4 regions of the Gordonia sp. JH63 genome follow, and region 2 is predicted to be linked to each of the others. Evidence: predicted binding sites of a transcription regulator. Region 2 holds the regulator's gene; each other region holds the start of a gene.
What was found. Region 2 encodes LexA, which represses DNA repair genes until DNA is damaged. Its sites were predicted from a motif close to CGAACANNTGTTCG; they were not measured.
Positions count from the first base shown of each region.

Region 1: a site for LexA is predicted at 1,614-1,627, ahead of GR168_RS09590 (HNH endonuclease signature motif containing protein). Genes of this name have one in related genera too.
Region 3: a site for LexA is predicted at 2,933-2,946, ahead of GR168_RS21780 (HNH endonuclease signature motif containing protein). Genes of this name have one in related genera too.
Region 4: a site for LexA is predicted at 1,520-1,533, ahead of GR168_RS14540 (SAV_6107 family HEPN domain-containing protein). Genes of this name have one in related genera too.

Region 1 is NZ_CP047235.1:2,129,691-2,133,960, reverse strand. It holds gene GR168_RS09590 (HNH endonuclease signature motif containing protein) at 1-1,599, opposite strand, end outside; gene GR168_RS09585 (Rv2640c family ArsR-like transcriptional regulator) at 1,966-2,328, opposite strand; gene GR168_RS09580 (ArsI/CadI family heavy metal resistance metalloenzyme) at 2,428-2,913, shown strand; gene GR168_RS09575 (low molecular weight phosphatase family protein) at 2,937-3,347, opposite strand; gene GR168_RS09570 (arsenate reductase ArsC) at 3,344-3,769, opposite strand; gene GR168_RS09565 (arsenate reductase ArsC) at 3,811-4,270, opposite strand, start outside.
Region 2 is NZ_CP047235.1:2,314,966-2,319,235, forward strand. It holds gene GR168_RS10480 (DeoR/GlpR family DNA-binding transcription regulator) at 1-86, opposite strand, end outside; gene GR168_RS10485 (putative PEP-binding protein) at 236-1,945, shown strand; gene lexA (transcriptional repressor LexA) at 1,923-2,627, opposite strand; gene GR168_RS10495 (LysM peptidoglycan-binding domain-containing protein) at 2,852-3,391, shown strand; gene nrdR (transcriptional regulator NrdR) at 3,491-3,991, shown strand; gene hrpA (ATP-dependent RNA helicase HrpA) at 3,965-4,270, opposite strand, start outside.
Region 3 is NZ_CP047235.1:4,910,296-4,914,565, forward strand. It holds gene GR168_RS21775 (acyl-CoA synthetase) at 1-933, opposite strand, end outside; gene GR168_RS21780 (HNH endonuclease signature motif containing protein) at 1,229-2,902, opposite strand; gene GR168_RS21785 (acyl-CoA dehydrogenase family protein) at 3,342-4,270, opposite strand, start outside.
Region 4 is NZ_CP047235.1:3,275,001-3,279,270, reverse strand. It holds gene GR168_RS14550 (NAD(P)/FAD-dependent oxidoreductase) at 1-599, opposite strand, end outside; gene GR168_RS14545 (N-acetyltransferase) at 602-1,276, opposite strand; gene GR168_RS14540 (SAV_6107 family HEPN domain-containing protein) at 1,642-2,115, shown strand; gene GR168_RS14535 (DUF3040 domain-containing protein) at 2,282-2,683, shown strand; gene mraZ (division/cell wall cluster transcriptional repressor MraZ) at 3,222-3,662, shown strand; gene rsmH (16S rRNA (cytosine(1402)-N(4))-methyltransferase RsmH) at 3,937-4,270, shown strand, end outside.

The DNA.
Region 1 (4,270 bases), 190 kb from region 2:
GGGTGATCGTCTGGGGAAGAGCTTGTTGAACAGGTCGCGTCCGCTGAAGGCGTTGCCGACGAACATGTGCCCGGTGGGTGTGGTGAACCAGGCGGTGCGGGATTCGTCTTGGTGGTCCTGCCAGCTGGTGAAGGTCTTGATGCGGTGATGGAAGCGGCACAGCGGTTTGAGGTTGCGCGCATCGGTCGGGCCACCGCGCCGCGGGTCGGTGTGATCGAAGGGTTCGGTGTGGTCGAGGTCGATCTGCCAGACCGGGGCGTTGCAGCCGGGGAAGGTGCAGCACAGTTCGCCGGCACGCACCAGCGCCTGCAGCTTCTTCGACGGGGTGTACCGCGTTGTCGAACTGTCTGCCTCGGGAGCCGATGCCAGTGGCGCGGCGGGGGTCGGTGCGGGATGGATGTAGGTGCGTCGCGCTTCGGCGAGGAGTTCTCGCGCGGTGTCGGCGTCGATGATGCCATGGCGGTCGAGGAACGCGGGATCGTCGTCGAGACCGATCAGGGTCGACAGGTTCACCACGATGTGAAAGGTCGCGCGCGGCGCCAGCGAGTCCGACGCCGAGTCGGTCGGCGCGGCCGGGTCATCGGCAGCGGTGTCGGGGGCTGACGGGTCGACGAAGGTGTCCGCATCCACCATCTCAGCAGCTGGTGCAGGCGGCTCGGCGGTATCCACTGTCGCTGGGTCGAAATCTGGTGCTGTGTCGGGTTCGGTTGCGGCAGGTCGACAGTCGTCGCATAGGCAGGTGATGGCGGCTTCGCCGCGCGAAAGTGCTTTGAGGGCATCGACCCGGCGATTGGCCAACTTTCGAGGGTCACCGGCGTGGACCGCGGTGGCCATCGCCGTCAGGCGGGCGTCGAACTCGGCGGCATCAGCATCGGGCAGCGTCCCGGAGATCCGGGACTGCCCCGGCGTGAACCGATCGGGGGTGACCGTCACCTTGCGGTCGGACTTCACTCGCTCCTTGCGTCGGCGGATCGCGTCGGGTGCCCACTTGGCGACGATCGAATCGACCATGGCGGTGAACCGGGCCGTCGACATCGGTGGGCGGGCGAAGATCGCTTCGGCGAGATGGGCGTCGACGGTCTGCATCTCTTCGTCGTCGGTGATGAGATCGGTGCGCTTGAGAGCGATGAGGAAGCGGCGCTTGTCGATTCGACCGCACGCCAGTGCGTGCCCGGTGAAGGAGAGTCGGTAGCGCAGTGCGTCGCCGGCCTCGATGAGGTCTTTCGCCTCGGCCGGTGTCACGGTGAGGGTGGCGCCGACTTCGGCGATGGCTTGTTCGAGACCGTTGGGCCCGAACTGCTCGTAGGGGTTCTCGCCGGCGGCCACTCGCGCTGATAGGTGCTCGAAGGCTTCGATGGAGTCGAGTTCGCCGCTGTGCGTCTCGGCGCGGCGCTGCGCGTAATCCATCTCGCGTTCATCGTGAATGAGGCTGGCAACGACCATCATTCGATGCGCGGACGCTGCCGCCAAGCCCGCGCAGTGGTTGAGGACCTCGACGAGTTCGGATGCGGAGAGTTCATGGTCGGGACGAAAGCGCGGTTCGACGGACTCCTGTGATGGGTCCACCGCCGTGGATCCGGCCCCCGCCCCCGATGACATGACACCATCGTACTCGAAAATATGTTCGAGTCAAGGCTTGATTTTTCCAAGTCCCGGATGTTATCTCGCAGGACATCGGTGACACTTCCGCATCAGGACATCGGTGACAGTGTGAGTGGTCTTGGTGGTGACACTTCGCTGTGAACGACAGTCGAGGAGCCGATCATCTGTGCAATGTCCGCCTGTCGCGGCACCGCACTGTTGGTGGGCTCGGTCCGGTTGTGCACAAGGGTGGTGGGTGCGCGCTCGCCTATGCGAGAGACTGACCTGACGCAAGCTATGTGGTCGTGACTTCCTCAGCCCGCCCGTCAGTCCAGGGCTCTGGCGGTGCTAGTGGAATGCCGCGACGTCAACGTCTGCACCGGTTCAGCAGCACCCGGTGGTGGCGCTGAGGACGTTGCGCAGTGCTTCTAGCGAGTCGGGTTGTGCGCGGTAGTAGACGTTCATTCCTCGGCGGTCAGGGCTCACCATGCCGGCCTTACGGAGCTGACCCAGGTGATGGCTGGTCGTCGCCTCGGTGAGGCCGACCGCGGTCGCGAGATCGCAGGTGCAGATTCCGTCACCGGTGTCGGCGAGCAGGATCGACACGAGCTTGATGCGCACGGGATCGGCAAGAGCCTTGAGCCGCAACGCGATCTCGAGCGCGGTGTCGTCATCGAGCGGGGCTGCCGATACCGGGGCGCAGCAGATCGGGGCACTGATGTCGACCATCGGCAACGTCTTCGGCATGCCCCGACCATACCCTGTCACTTGACATATGTCGAAAAGGTAGGCACCCTGCAGGGTGACCGTAGTTCGATATATGTCTCACAGGTGAAGGTGATGGCCATGTCCCGTATGCAGCTCGCGCTCAATGTTGATGATCTCGATACCGCAATCGAGTTCTACTCCAAGCTGTTCAACACCACCCCGGCCAAACGCAAGCCGGGATACGCCAACTTCGCAGTCGTCGAGCCGCCGTTGAAGCTGGTGCTGCTGGAGAATCCGGGCCAGGGCGGCACCATCAACCACCTCGGTGTCGAGGTCGAATCCAGCGAGAAGGTGCACGCCGAGATCGCCCGGCTGTCCGGGGAGGGCCTGTTCACCCAGGAGGAGATCAACTCGACCTGTTGTTTCGCGACGCAGGACAAGGTGTGGGTGACCGGCCCGGCGCAGGAGAAGTGGGAGGTCTACACCGTGCTCGCTGATTCCGACACGTTCGGGACCAGCCCGAAACTGTTGGAACAGACCACCACTGAGGACACCGAACCGGGTTCGGTGTGCTGCGGCGGCAGCGCCGCCAACCCGGCCGAGGCACGCACAGCCTGCTGCTGACGAGCCGCGGGTCGCGTTCTCGCCTACCGCGTGAGTCGGTCGGCGAGAGCGCGAATGCGGTGAGTGATGTCGTCGCGGATCAGCCGCATCCGCTCGACGCCGTCGATGCCCCGCTGCGAGGGCTCATCGGTGTCCCACACTTCGAGGACCACACCAGGCGGGGGCGTGACCTCGGCGGTGCCGACCACCACGACGAGATCCGCAGCCTGCATCAGTTCGTCGGTCAGTTGCCGCGGCTGGTGGCCGGCGACATCGGCGCCGACTTCGGCGAGCACCTGGGCAGACAGTTCGTTGACCTGCCCGCCGATCTTCGCACTGGTTCCAGCCGATGATGCTGCGATCTCGTGGGTGACCGTGGGCGTGAGATATTCGGCCATCACCGATTTTCCGCGGTTGGACACGCACACGAACAGCACCTGCGGTGGCGTGTTCATCGGCCGGCCTGCTGGTCGGCGGGTGCGAGTTCGTCGAGCAGATCCTCGACGAGCCTGCGGATCTGGTCGCGGATCGGGCGGACCGCGTCAATGCCTTGACCTGCTGGGTCGTCGAGGGCCCAGTCGCGGTAGCTGATGCCGGGGAATACCGGGCACGCATCGCCACAGCCCATGGTGATCACGACGTCGGAGGATTCGACGGCGTCGGGGGTGAGGATCTTGGGTGACTGGTCAGAGATGTCGATACCAACTTCAGCCATCGCCTCGATGGCAGCAGGGTTGATCGAGTCGGCGGGTGTGGATCCGGCGGAGCGGACCTCGACGCTGTCGTGGCCGAGTGCGGTGAGGAAACCGGCGGCCATCTGCGAGCGGCCCGCGTTGTGGACGCACACGAACAGCACGCTGGGTCGAGAGGAAGACATGACAGACAAGCCCTTTCGGGGATGGTGGAAGCTCGGGAAAGTCACACACGTTCGGTCGCGAGCTCGACCAAGAGCTCGCGAACTCGGGTATCGAGATCGTCGCGGATCGCGCGAACCTCGTTGAGGGGGCGGCCCTGCGGATCAGAGACCGTCCAGTCCAGGTAACGCTTGCCGAGATAGATCGGGCACGCGTCGCCGCAACCCATCGATACCACCACGTCAGCGGCGGCGACCACATCGTCGGTGAGCGGCTTGGGGTACTCGGTCCCCAGATCGACACCGATCTCAGACATCGCCTCCACGACGGTCGGGTTGATCGAATGAGCCGGCACCGATCCGGCCGAGCGCACATGCACTCGCCCGGCGGCGTGATGGGTTAGCAGTCCGGCAGCCATCTGCGAGCGCCCGGCGTTCTGCACGCAGATGAACAACACCTCGGGCACATCCTTGGGCACTGAACCCTCGGCCTGGGCCAGGGCGCGTAACCGATCGGCAGCGAAC
Region 2 (4,270 bases):
AATTTCTCGGCGAGCGCGGCCACGGATGCCCGCCCCGCGAGTCGCACCTCGTCGACGATCGCCTGTTGTCTCTCCTCGGCGTACACACCGCTCCGATCTCCGGTTTCGACCAACCCGCTTGTTGAGGCGTGTGGGATTGGATGTTGTAGTAATTGTGTTTACGCCTGTTTGTGTTGACAAGTCAAGCACTTTTTGTAACGGTGGTCACATCGGTAGTCGAGTGAGAGGCAAGACGATGGCGCAGATCCTGACGGGAACCCCGGTGGTCGGCGGGTTGGCCCACGGTCCCGCGCTGTGGCCGGGCGAGCGACCCGACCACTCGCCGGAGAAGCTCGGCGTCGGTGTGGAGATCGCCGAGGAACGGCGCGCCGACGAGGTCACGCGCTTCGCCACCGCGGCCGGCGCCGTCGCCGCGCGGCTGCGCACGCGCGCGTCGCAGAACACCGGGGTGACGGCCGAGGTGCTCGCCGCGACGGCGGGCCTGGCCGAGGACCGCGGCTGGATCGGTGCCGCGACCGCGCTCATCGGCAAGGGCGCCCCCGCCGAGGCCGCTGCCGTCGCGGCCACCGAACAGTTCGCGGCGGTGTTCACCAAGCTCGGCGGACTGATGGCCGAGCGGGTCACCGATCTCAACGACGTGCGCGACCGGGTCCTCGCCGAACTGCTCGGCCTACCCGAACCTGGTGTGCCCACTCCGGAGGTGCCGTCGGTCCTGCTCGCCGACGACCTCGCGCCCGCCGACACCGCGGGCCTCGACCCCACGAGCACCATCGCCCTCGTCACCCGCCTCGGCGGACCGACCAGCCACACCGCGATCATCGCGCGCCAGCTGGGGATCCCGTGCGTGGTGGCGGTGGCCGACCTGGACGAGATCGAGCCCGGCACAACCGTTCTCGTCGACGGCAGCACCGGGCGGATCGAGGTGGAGCCCGATGCGGAGGCGGCCCGGGCTCGCGTCGACGAGGATCGGCGGCATGCCGCACTCGTCGCCGGCTGGACCGGTCCGGGGCAGACCGCCGACGGGGTGGCCGTGGCGGTGCTCGCCAACGTCGCCGACGGATCGTCGGCACGCGCCGCGGCCGGGTACCCCGTCGAGGGCGTCGGGCTCTTCCGCACCGAACTCGCGTTCCTCGAGCGTGCCGACGAACCGTCGGTGGACGAGCAGGCCGCGATCTACCGGGAGGTGCTCGATGCGTTCGACGGGCAGAAGGTGGTCATCCGCACCCTCGACGCCGGGTCCGACAAACCGCTCCGGTTCGTGACCCATCCCGACGAATCGAACCCAGCGCTCGGCGTGCGGGGCGATCGGATCGCGCTGGCGCACCCCGAGATCCGCGCGCATCAGCTCGACGCGATCGCGCAGGCCGCGTCGGGGTCGGCCGTCGCGCCGTGGGTCATGGCGCCGATGATCGCCTCGCCGGCGGAGGCGCGCACCTTCGCCGCCGAGGTCCGCGGCCGTGGTCTGGTCGCCGGGGTGATGATCGAGGTGCCCGCGGCGGCGATCCTGGCCGAAGCCGTCCTCGCCGAGGTGGACTTCGTATCCATCGGCACCAACGATCTGACCCAGTACACGATGGCGGCCGACCGGATGTCGGCCGATCTCGCCGGACTGACCGACCCGTGGCAACCGGCCGTGTTGAGCCTCATCGCGGGTGTCGCGGCAGCGGGTGCACGTCAGGGAAAGCCGGTCGGGGTGTGCGGCGAGGCCGCCGCCGATCCGAACCTCGCCTGCGTGCTCGTCGGTCTCGGGGTCACCTCGCTGTCCAGCGCGCCGGCTGCTGCCGCGGCCGTGGGGGCCCGGCTCGGCGAGGTGTCCGCACCGGACTGCCGGGCCGCCGCCGAGGCTGCCCTGGCCACCTCGGACCCCGCCGCGGCGCGCGAGGCTGCCGCGGCGGTGCTCGACGGTTCGGTCGGTGGAGAGGTCAGACTCGCCGCATCACGGTGACGACCTTGCCGAGGATGACGGCATCGTTGCCCGGGATCGGATCGAACAGTTCGTTGTGCGGCATGAGCCAGACGTTGGGGCCCTGACGCTTGAAGGTCTTCACGGTGGCCTCGCCGTCGATCATGGCCGCGACGATGTCGCCGTTGTCGGCGACGTTCTGCTGCCGGACCACGACCCAGTCGCCGTCGCAGATCGCGGCGTCGATCATCGACTCGCCGACGACGCGCAACAGGAAGAGAGATCCCTCGCCGACCAGCTCACGGGGCAGCGGGAAGACGTCCTCGACGGCCTCCTCGGCCAGGATCGGACCGCCGGCCGCGATTCGGCCGAGAACCGGCACGAAGGTCGGCTCGGGCAGCTGACCGGCCGACGGGGTGTCCGGCGACGGGGTGTCACTCGGGGCGATGTTGACCGCACGGGGACGGTTCGCGTCGCGCTTGAGCAGCCCCTTGCGTTCCAGCGTCCGCAACTGATGGGCCACCGACGACGTCGAGGCCAGGCCGACCTCGTCGCCGATCTCCCGGATGCTCGGCGGATAACCGCGCTCGCGCACCGAGCGGCGGATCACCTCCAGGACCCCGGCCTGTCGCGGGGTGAGTGAGGCCTCGGCGGCGGCGGCGTCGAACGGGGCCTCGTCGTCGGCGCCCCGCGCTCGGCCGCGCCTATCGCCGGTGTCACTCATGTTCGGTTCCTCTCGTCTTCGGAACGTGCTGGTAGATGGCTTGCGCCGGGTCCGAGCCTAGCGGAGTGCGACCGGCACCTCAAACATTTGTTCGATGTGTCGCGAGACTTTGTCGGGACGTCGTGCTACAAATTCGAACATCAGTGCATCGAACATCTGATCGATGTTCGAACACCGACCGCCACACCCCGCACGATCCAGACACCAGAACACCGGAGGGCACCATGCGCACCGCCACTCTCGTCGCTCCCGTCCGCACCGACCGTCCCGACGCTGTCCGGCCCCCCACCGACCGCGCCGATCGGGTCCGGACGCGCGCCCCGCTGTCCGACGGCGGCCGCCCGATAGACAACCGGCCGGCCGGCACCCGACCGCGGGGTGCGTCGCCGGTGACCCCGCGGGTGGGCGGTACCCACTGTGGTTCTTCGGTCGGGGTGCGCGGGCGTGGCCCGGTCGGACCCGACGCGGCGGTGTTCCGTCGCCGCCGCCGCACCGCGGTCGCGCTCCTCGCCGGCGTCGGGCTGGCGTTCGTCGTGTGGGTGTTCGGTGTCGTGGGCCAGAACTACTCGGACTCGCTGACCCCGTCCGCCGTGAGTGCCGAGGTCGTCCACGTGCGCTCGGGGGACTCGCTCAGCTCGATCGCCGGCCGGGTGGCACCCGAGATGCCGCGCGAGGTCGTGATCGACGAGATCGTCGCGATGAACGATCTGGGGTCGAGCGCGCTGCAGGTGGGCCAGCCCCTGCTCACCCCCCGGTACCGCTGAGGCCGGGCGGTATCCTCGATGTCACAGGGGCCGGCCGACAAGCGGCGGGGCGCACGCTTCGGGTGCGTTCCAGCGTCCCGCGACCTGCGTGAGGACACGATGCGCTGCCCCTTCTGCAAGAACGACGACACCAAGGTCATCGACTCGCGTGTCGCAGATGAAGGGCAGGCCATCCGCCGCCGTCGCTCCTGTGTGGAGTGCGGTCGCCGGTTCTCGACCGTGGAGAGCGCCGTGCTCGCGGTGGTCAAACGCAACGGCGTGACCGAACCATTCAGCCGGGAGAAGGTCATGCGCGGCGTGCGGCGAGCCTGTCAGGGCCGCCACGTCGCCGAGGACGCGCTCGCGCAACTCGCCCAGCAGGTCGAGGACACGGTGCGCGCCAGTGGATCGGCCGAGATCCCCAGCAACGAGGTCGGACTCGCCATCCTGGGTCCGCTCCGCGATCTCGACGAGGTGGCGTATCTGCGCTTCGCCTCGGTGTACCGGTCGTTCGACTCGGTGGAGGACTTCCAGCGCGAGATCGACGACCTGAAGGCGGCATCGGGATCCGGGAGCGCGCTCGCCGAACCCGTGTCAGCCGAGTCGGTCCAGAGCTCGTAGGACCCGTTTCTCCGACACCGGGAACGCGGTGCCGAGACGCTGGGCGAACAGCCCCACGCGCAACTCCTCGACGAGCCACTGCGCTTCGTCGTCGACCACCGCCCGCCGGTGCTCGGGTACCTGTTCGATGCGCTGGGCCCACCGTTCGACGACGCGATCGACGGCGGCCACCCCGGCCTGGTCGCGTGCTGCGGACGCGGGTAGTGCCTCCAGACGTGCTTGCGCGCCGTCGAGATAGCGCGGCAGATTCTCCAGGTGGCGTCGCGCGGTGGCCGCCAC
Region 3 (4,270 bases), 2.6 Mb from region 2:
GGGACCCAGGGCGACCATGCGGTGCAGCATGGTCGGGACGGCGACCAGCACCTCCGCCTTGTGCTCGGCGATCGCGGCGAGGGTCTTCTCCGCGTCGAACCGACGCATCACCACGGTCTTGTTGCCCAGCGCCGTCCCCACCCCCCACAATGCGAAACCGGTGGAGTGGAAGATCGGCGAGACGATCACCATGGCGCTGCGCTGCGGCAACGAGATCCGGTCCAGCAGAAGCGCACTGGCGAACGGTGACATCTTGGATCGCTGGGCGCCCTTGGGCAGTCCGGTCGTGCCGCTGGTGAGGATGACGAGTCCACCCCACGCGGCTGGTTCGGGCGGAGTCGACGTATCGCCGGTGGCTGCGATGTCGTCGAGGGTCTGGACGCCGTCGCCGACGGGGCGGTTGCCGTCGATCCAGGTGACGATGCGCAGGGTGTCGGCGGGGAGGGAGTCGGCGAGGTCGGTGAACTCCTCGTCGTAGAGCATCGCCACGATCTTCTCGCGTTCGGCGACCTCGGCGAACTGGGTCTTGCCGAAGCCGGTGTTCATCATGGCCAGGCGGAACCCGGCCTTGCCCGCGGCGCTCATGGTGGTGAGCAGACCCCGGTGGTCCCGCGCGATGACGCCGATGACCGATCCCGGCTTGATGCCGGACGCGAGCAGGTGGTTGGCGAGTGCGTTGGCGTGCGCATTGAGTTCACCGAAGGTGAGCTCGCCGTGCTCGTCGGCGACGGCTCCGGCCTCGGGATACTCGTCGGCACCGTGTGCCACAGCCGCCGCACACGGACCGATGATCTTGGCCCGCTTGACCGTGGTCAGCAGCTCCTTGGGTTTCGTCGGATCCACGAGACCCGATCGCCGCAGGACCTTGAACGCCCCAAAGGCATCCTGCGCCGATTCCACCACCGTGCCGACCGCACCGGTCACCGAGACCATGTCCACCCCACCTTCCGCGGCTGGGCCGCGTCGTCGCTCTCTTCCGGTTCGCTGCGCGCCCGACGCACCCTGGTCACCGTCGTCACCAGCCGTGCCACAGGTGCAGGATATGCCGACCATGCCGACCGATGTCCGTTTCACCCGAATCGGTTGTCACACTGATCAGTTCACCGCATTTCGCACTCAGGTCACCGTTCGCCGTCCCGATGGGGTCGACCGAACGGCGATCTCGTGGCGACAGGCTACCAAGTCTGACAACTCGCGTCATCAGATTGGAGCCCCACGTGCTCTCGGGTCAGTACGGCGGTGGGTCGATGCGGTCGAGTTCTTCGCGGGCTCGTTTGTTTCGGGCGCGTTCTTGTCGCCGGCGGGCCAGTTTGGCGTCCAGTCGGCTGTGTGTGCGCTCCGGGTTGTCGGAGGCGATGACCCGTGGTGTGGGTGGGGCTTGGGCGGCTTGCTCGAACCGGATCCGCCGAAGGTTCGGGAAGGTGTCTTCCAGCGTCTCGGCGTCGCCGGGCAGAGTGACCCCTTCGGGCGTTTCGTATTCGGTGACCAGGCGACCGTCGTCGTCGCGGTACTGCACATCAACCCAGTCCCCGTGGGTCTTGAAGAGGTGACTGGGGCGGCATTTGGTGTTGAGGTTCTCACTCGACGTCGCCCCACCCCGGGCGGGGTCGGTGTGGTCGTACTCGGTGACATGGTCGAGATCGCACGCGAATGCCGAACGGGTACAGCCGGGTTCGGTGCAATACCCGTCCCGCACCCGCACGAAATCAGCACACGACGCGGTGGGCCGATACCCGTTGCCGGGATGGGTCGCCGGATACACCACCGCCACACCCGCGGCGGTGACATCGGTCGAGTCGCCGAAGTGGGTTGCGGTGGAATGCTTCTCGCTGTCGGCTCGGGTGTCCTCGGCTGGTGCCGGGCGTTGGGCGGTCCGCCGCTGGTCATCGTCATTGGTGCTGGGGGCGACGTAGGTGGGTTGGGTGCGGGCGGGGGTGACCGGGGACAGCGTGGCGTCCGGGCGGGCGGCGAGGTCACGGACATGCTCATCGCTGATGATGCCGTGTTCGTCGAGAAACCCCACCCCGGGTGCCCCGGCCAGGGTCGCGGCATCGGTCACCACATGGATCACGACCTCGGCGCGGACCGCGTCGAGGACGCTTTGCGGGTCTGGGATGTCGGCAGTGCACGGCTGTTCATCGTCGCACTGGCAGTCGAAGCTGGTGCGGGTCAACAGCGCGAACATCGCATCGGATCGTCGTATCCCCTGGGTGCGGCCATCCCGCTGACAGACCGAGTCGGCGAGGATGGCGACGGCTTTGGCCGAGATCCGCACGTTTTCCGCCGACATCACGGCGGTGAGTTCGGCGGTGCCGTCGGGCAGTTCGTGGGTCCACACCCCACGCTGATCCATCGCGTCTTGGCGGCGTTGCCGTACCGCGTCGGGGTCGTGGCGGAACACGAGGCGGTCGACCATGTCCCGCAGCCGCGCCCGATCCCACACCCCTTTCCGGCGACGCACCGTGTCGGCGATCTCGGCATCCAACGCGGGGGTGATCGGGTCATCGGTGGGGATCAGTTCGGTGCGGGAGATGACCAACCGGATCTGCCACTGCGACAGGACCCCGTCACGCAGGGTGTCGGCAACCTCGGGGAGCCGATCCCGCAGCGCGATCGCCTCATCGATCAGGGTTTCGGCGTGCCGGCGGGACACCCCGGCCTGGCGGGCGATGCGGGCCGCGCAATCGGCATGGCCGTCCATCACGAACCCGGACGCGCTGGTGGTGATCAGGCGGTCGGTCATCGCCGCGATCGTCTGATAGCGGTGCCAGGCGAGGTAGGACTCGCCGCGCCGGGTGGCGTCGAGGCCGGCCATCAACAACACCATGTCGGTCTCGGCGGCGTGGGCAGGATCGACCCCGGCGACGAACTGGCCCGGTAGATCGGTCCAAGCCTTCACCACGCCCCCCGACGCCTGTCCACTCACCCGCTGCGACCAGGTGATCCGTTGAAAAACAATGTAAACCCGGCCACCGACAATTCCGGTTGAGTCTCCACAGGAGTGACATCGTTGTCGACGAAATGGGCTCTGGGCGTTGCGGTATGGTGCCGTCCGGGTTGGCGATGGCTGAGTTCGTCGGGTTGCCAGGTGGTTTCGACACGGCGACTCGCCTAGCGGCTCGTTGCCGGCTCAACCAGCGGGGGTGGGCGACTCGCCTAGCGGCTCGTTGCCGGCTCAACCGGCGGAGGTGTGCCAGCTCAACCAGCGCGGGGAGGGGCGCCTCGCTCCGCTCGGGGCCGGCTCGACCAGCGACGGATTTCGCGGCTGCGCGCCGAGCGCTCCGCAGGTCAGCGACGACGACTAGGCCGAACGCGCCGATCCGGAACCGCTCCGCCGGCGCTCACACCGACGCCGCGCGGGCCCGTCCGAGCATGGCGCGCGCGACGGTGTCGACGTGCACGCCCTCGTCCTGGAACAACAACTGGTCGGTCTTGGCCCGCCGGAAGTGGTGATGCAGCGGGTGCTCCCACGTGAACCCGATCCCGCCGTGGATCTGGATGGCCTCCTCCGCGGCGTACATGGCGGCCCGCGAGGCCAGCACGCGAGCCGACGCGGCCCGCTCGGCCAGATCCGCGTCGTCGAAGCGGTCGACATCCGCGGCGTCGAGGACCGTCGCCTCGGCGAGCTCGGTGGCCACGAGCATGTCGACGAGGCGGTGTTTGAGCGCCTGGAAGGATCCGATCGTGCGACCGAACTGCTGCCGCGTCTTCGCGTACCCCACCGTCATCTCGAGGCACCGGCGGGCGATACCCACCTGCTCGGCAGCCAGGGCGATCATCAGCAGCGACCGCACCCGGCGCAGCCGCGCCTCGAGTTCCGGCCCCGACACCCGGGTCGCCTCGACACCGGTGAACTCGACAGTCGCGAACTCTCGTGTGAGATCCAGGCTTTCACGCTGGTGGCGGCCGATGCCGGCAGCGCCACCGTCGACGACGGCGAGTTCCACACCGGACGCGGTGTGCGCGACGACCACGAGCACGTCGGCCGACGCCGCGTCGAGGACGACGTCCTGCCGTCCGTTCAGGACAAGCGTTCCCTCATCGGTGACCTCCGCACCGATCGACGAGGAGACCACGGCGGGGCCGCAGACGAGCGCGGCGCGCCGCTCCCCGGACGCGATGGCCGGCAGGTGTGCCCGTCGCCCCTCGTCGTCGGCGGCATGGAGCAGGGTGAGGCCGGCCATGATCACCGACGAGAGGTACGGCGAGGAACCGAGACAGCGACCGTGGGCGGTCATCACGACCGACGCGTCCTTCACCCCGTACCCGG
Region 4 (4,270 bases), 960 kb from region 2:
GACTCGAAATACTCGTCGAGGAGGGAATCGCCGGAGGCCATCAACTCGGCGGTCAGGTTCAGCACCCGGCCGCCGCGCCGGCCGAACAACCCCGTGCGTGCCGTGGCGGCGGTGCCGCCGAGCCCGCCGAAGGCCCGGCCGAACTTCCCCATCGTCGCGGGTTGGTAGAACGCATCCATGACCGCCCGCGCCCGCGGCGTCCACGTCTCCACGAACCGTCGATATGCGGCGGCATCGGCTGCACCGCAGGCGTTCTCGATGGAAGCACACGTCGCGTCGAGGTCGGTGCGGAAGACGATCGGCGGGGCGGTCGCGGTGGCCGGGACGAACGCCCACGGATCGCAGTCGACGTAGCGCAGGCCGTGCGCGGCGAGGTCGAGGTCGTCGAGGACGGGGGAGTGACGGATCATCAGATGCGACGACGACCCCCGGTCGACCCGATGGCCGGGGAACCGTTCGACGGTGGAGACCGCGCCGCCGGGGATGTCGTCCCGCTCGAGTACCTCCACATCCCGTCCGGCCTGTGCCAGGTAGGCCGCGGCGATCAGGCCGTTGTGGCCCGCGCCGATGACGACGGCGTCACGCCGGGTGCCGTGCATCGTCAGCTCCCGGTACCGGCGCGGCGGGCGGCGGCCGGGGGTTGCAGTTTCAGGGGGAGCGGACGGCCGAGGAACGCGAACGGACGCGGATCGCCGGTGAAGGTGAAGTGGCGCAGGACGTCGGTGAAACCCATCCGCCGGTACAACGACCACGCGCGGTTGTCCTCGGCGGGGATCTCCGGGGTCGACAGCAGCACATGGCGTTCGGGCCGATCGGCCAGCAGCCGGGCGAGGAGCGCCTGTCCGATCCCACGGCCCTGGGCGGTCGGGTGGACGTGCAGCTCGGTGAGCTCGAAGTAATCGCGCGCGATCGCCTCGACCGTCTCGGGCGGTCGGCCCGTCTGGCGGAGTCCGAGCCGCAGCTGCTGGTTCCACCACTGACCGGTCGCGCCGGTGTAGCCGTAGGCGATGCCGACGAGCAGGTCGTCGGGTCCGAAGCCGACCGGTGGACCGACCCGGCGCCGCGCGGCCGGCATGGTCCGCGCCTCGTATGGGGTCACCGTCTCGACCGCGCCCACCGCACGCCATCCGGGCCGCGCGATGTGTTCGCGCCAGAGCCCGGCCCGATGGATCTCCGTACCGCGCGGATAATTCATCGCGGTCACGTAGATCTCCAGGGCCGGCTCGAGCCAGGCCCGGGCGTCCTGGCCACTCAGGCTCACCAGGCGGATGGTCAACGGATTTCCGTTCTCTGCATCGTTCGTCCTGCGTCGTCGACCTGCGGACGAGGTCGGCTGCCGCTGGGGCGGGCCGCCCTCTGCCGGGGGCATCGCGTCGCAGGCCACTTCCGGGAATTGTCCTATCGATGATGCACACTCGGCAGGAATCGGCCCGCAGGTGGTGGCGTTGTACTCCCCGGCGGGGGTTTCGGGTCACAGATGTCTTGAACGCCGACGCCGGGATAGCTATATTGAACGTGTCGAACGGATGTTCGATGAATGTGCCTCCGCAAGCTGTTCGCGTTCATCCGACGACACGGTCCGGCGGCGGACGAGGGAAGCGTCTGCCGCCGGACACAGCCCATACGCACGAGGAGGACGACATGGCCAGACACCGCAGCGCCACGGCTCTCACCCACGCGGCGCCCGTCGACCCGGTGATGGTCGGTCGAGCGCGCGATCTCCTCGAGCGCGCACACGTGCTCTTCGACAATGCCGACGGCGTCGACGACGACGTCGAGCGGTTCCGCCAGCTGTACCTCGTCGCACTCCGCGCCTCGGGCGCGGCCCTTGCCGTGCACGAACCGGTCGGGACCGTGCGGCGCAGGACGTCGAACGCCTGGACCCGCATCGGTGTGGTCGCCCCCGAGCTGGCGCCGATCGCCGCCCGGTTCGCCGCGCTGTCGCCGGTTCGGATGAAGATCGAGTCCGGGATCATCCGCACGATCGACCCCGACAGCGTCGCCGGCATGCGGCTGCTCGTCCTCGACTTCCTGCGTCGGGTCGAGACGATGGTCATCGCCTACGAGCAAGGAAAACTCGGTGCCGAAGCGCCGCAGATCGGCGCGACGGCGTGAATCCGGCCACACTTTGCGGTTTCTGGCACCGCCCGGTCGTCGGCAACAGCGAGTAATGGTGGTCGCGGTCGATTTCACCTCGTATCATGGGACGATATAGGCGCAGACGCCTTTCCGGTCGCGGGTGACCTTCGTCGGCGTCACGGATCAGTGAGAAGGAGGGTCGGTGCCACTTTCGGAGCACGAGCAACGCATGCTCGAACAGATCGAGAGCGCGCTGTACGCGGAAGACCCCAAGTTTGCGTCCAGTGTCAAGCGTCGGCGCCTTGGGAAGTCGAGCGGTCGTCGTCGCCTGCAGGCGGCAGCGGTCTTCGTCGTCGGCCTGGTGATGCTGGTCGGCGGACTCATCGTCAACATCAACATCGGCGGATTCCCGATCGTGAGCCTCCTGGGCTTCCTGGTGATGTTCGGGGCCGGCCTCTTCGCTCTCTGGGGAGACAACAACACCGCCGAGGCGGGCTCGTCGTCGACCAGGTCCGGCAAGAAGCAACCGGGGTCGTCCGGCGCCAAGCGCAAGCTGTCGGAGCGCATGGAGGAGCGATTCAATCGCCGGTTCGAGCAGGAGTGATCCGCTGATCCCGACTCCGCGTTCGTCGATCGGCTGACCGACTCCCGCAACTTCGCATACGACTGAGCCGCGTGCCTTCGGGCACGCGGCTCTTTCATGTCCTCGATCGCTCTCCAGAGCACGCTGAACGGGTTCGGGCGCACGGCCGACGGATTCGGGCGCACGATCGACGGGATCGGACGCCCAGTCGACGGTCCTCGCTCTTCTTTGCCGGCATCCCCACTTCTCCCCACCGGCGATCCCCACTTCTCCCCACCGGGACGCCCCACTTTGCCCCACTAGAGGATCTATGCCTGGATTTCCCGCCTCTCGAACCTCATCGGTGTCTCTGGTCACACGCTTGATGCGCTTCTTTCGGCCCGTGACGCGCCGGGGACACGCGCGTTCATTGTCAACTTGAGCTCCCTGAACTGGGAATTTGCTGTCAGTGGGTGAATGCGGGGGCGGTGGGGGTGGAAAGTGGTGGAAAGTGGGGTACTGTGGCAGCACTGGGTGAGGCGAGATACGACGCGGAACCCGGTGGGCAGGAGGTGTCGACGTGTCCGTGCGATTCGTCGGTACCTACACGCCCAAATTGGACGACAAAGGGCGGCTCACGTTGCCCGCCAAGTTCCGCGATGCACTGGCAGGAGGGGTAGTGGTCACCAAAGGCCAAGATCACAGCTTGTCCGTGTACCGGACCGAAGAGTTCGACGCGATAGCCGCTCGGATCGTCGAGGCGTCTCGGAACGACCCTGATCTGCGCGCGTTCCAGCGGACGTTCTTCGCCGGTTCGGAAGAGCAGCGACCGGACGGTCAGGGCAGGATCAGCCTGTCCGGCGACCATCGCGTGTACGCGGGGTTGTCCAAGGAGTGCGTGGTGTTCGGCAGCTTCGATCACCTCGAGATCTGGGACTCGGCCGCATGGAACGAGTACCAGACGCGGCACGAGGAGAACTTCTCGGCCGCCAACTCCGCCGCGCTGAACGCGGTGCTGTAGCCGGAGGACCGGCCCGCCACACCGCCGAGACAGCAACACCAACGACAGCAACCGACCAGAAACCGACCGAAGAGACAGCAACCGATGGGCGAGTTCGGTGCCCAGCGGCTTCGGGTGGCACGAGGCCCCGGCCCGGTGGCGACCCTGGCGTACTTCCCCAACGCCAGGTGCGTGATCGGGTCGGGACCCCGCTCCATCCGACCGCCTGCTCTCGCCGACCCGAGGCATCCGCCCACCGCCGATACCGCATACATGCCGATGGGGGGTCTTCATCATGGTCGATGCCGAGGACGAACCGCGTCGGTCCGGCGAGTTCGGTCACATCCCCGTCATGGGTGCGCGCATCGTCGAACTGCTGACCCCCGCACTGGATTCCGACGATCCGCGCGTCTTCCTCGACGCCACGCTCGGCGCGGGCGGGCACAGTCAACTGGTTCTCGAGTCGTTCCCGAACGTCCGCGTGGTCGGCATCGATCGGGACGCCTCGGCACTGGAGATCGCCCGCGAGCGCCTGACGTCGTACTCCGACCGGATCTCGCTGCACCAGGCCACCTTTCACGAGATCCGCGACGTGATGGACGCAGCGGGGGAGTCGGTCATCGATGCCG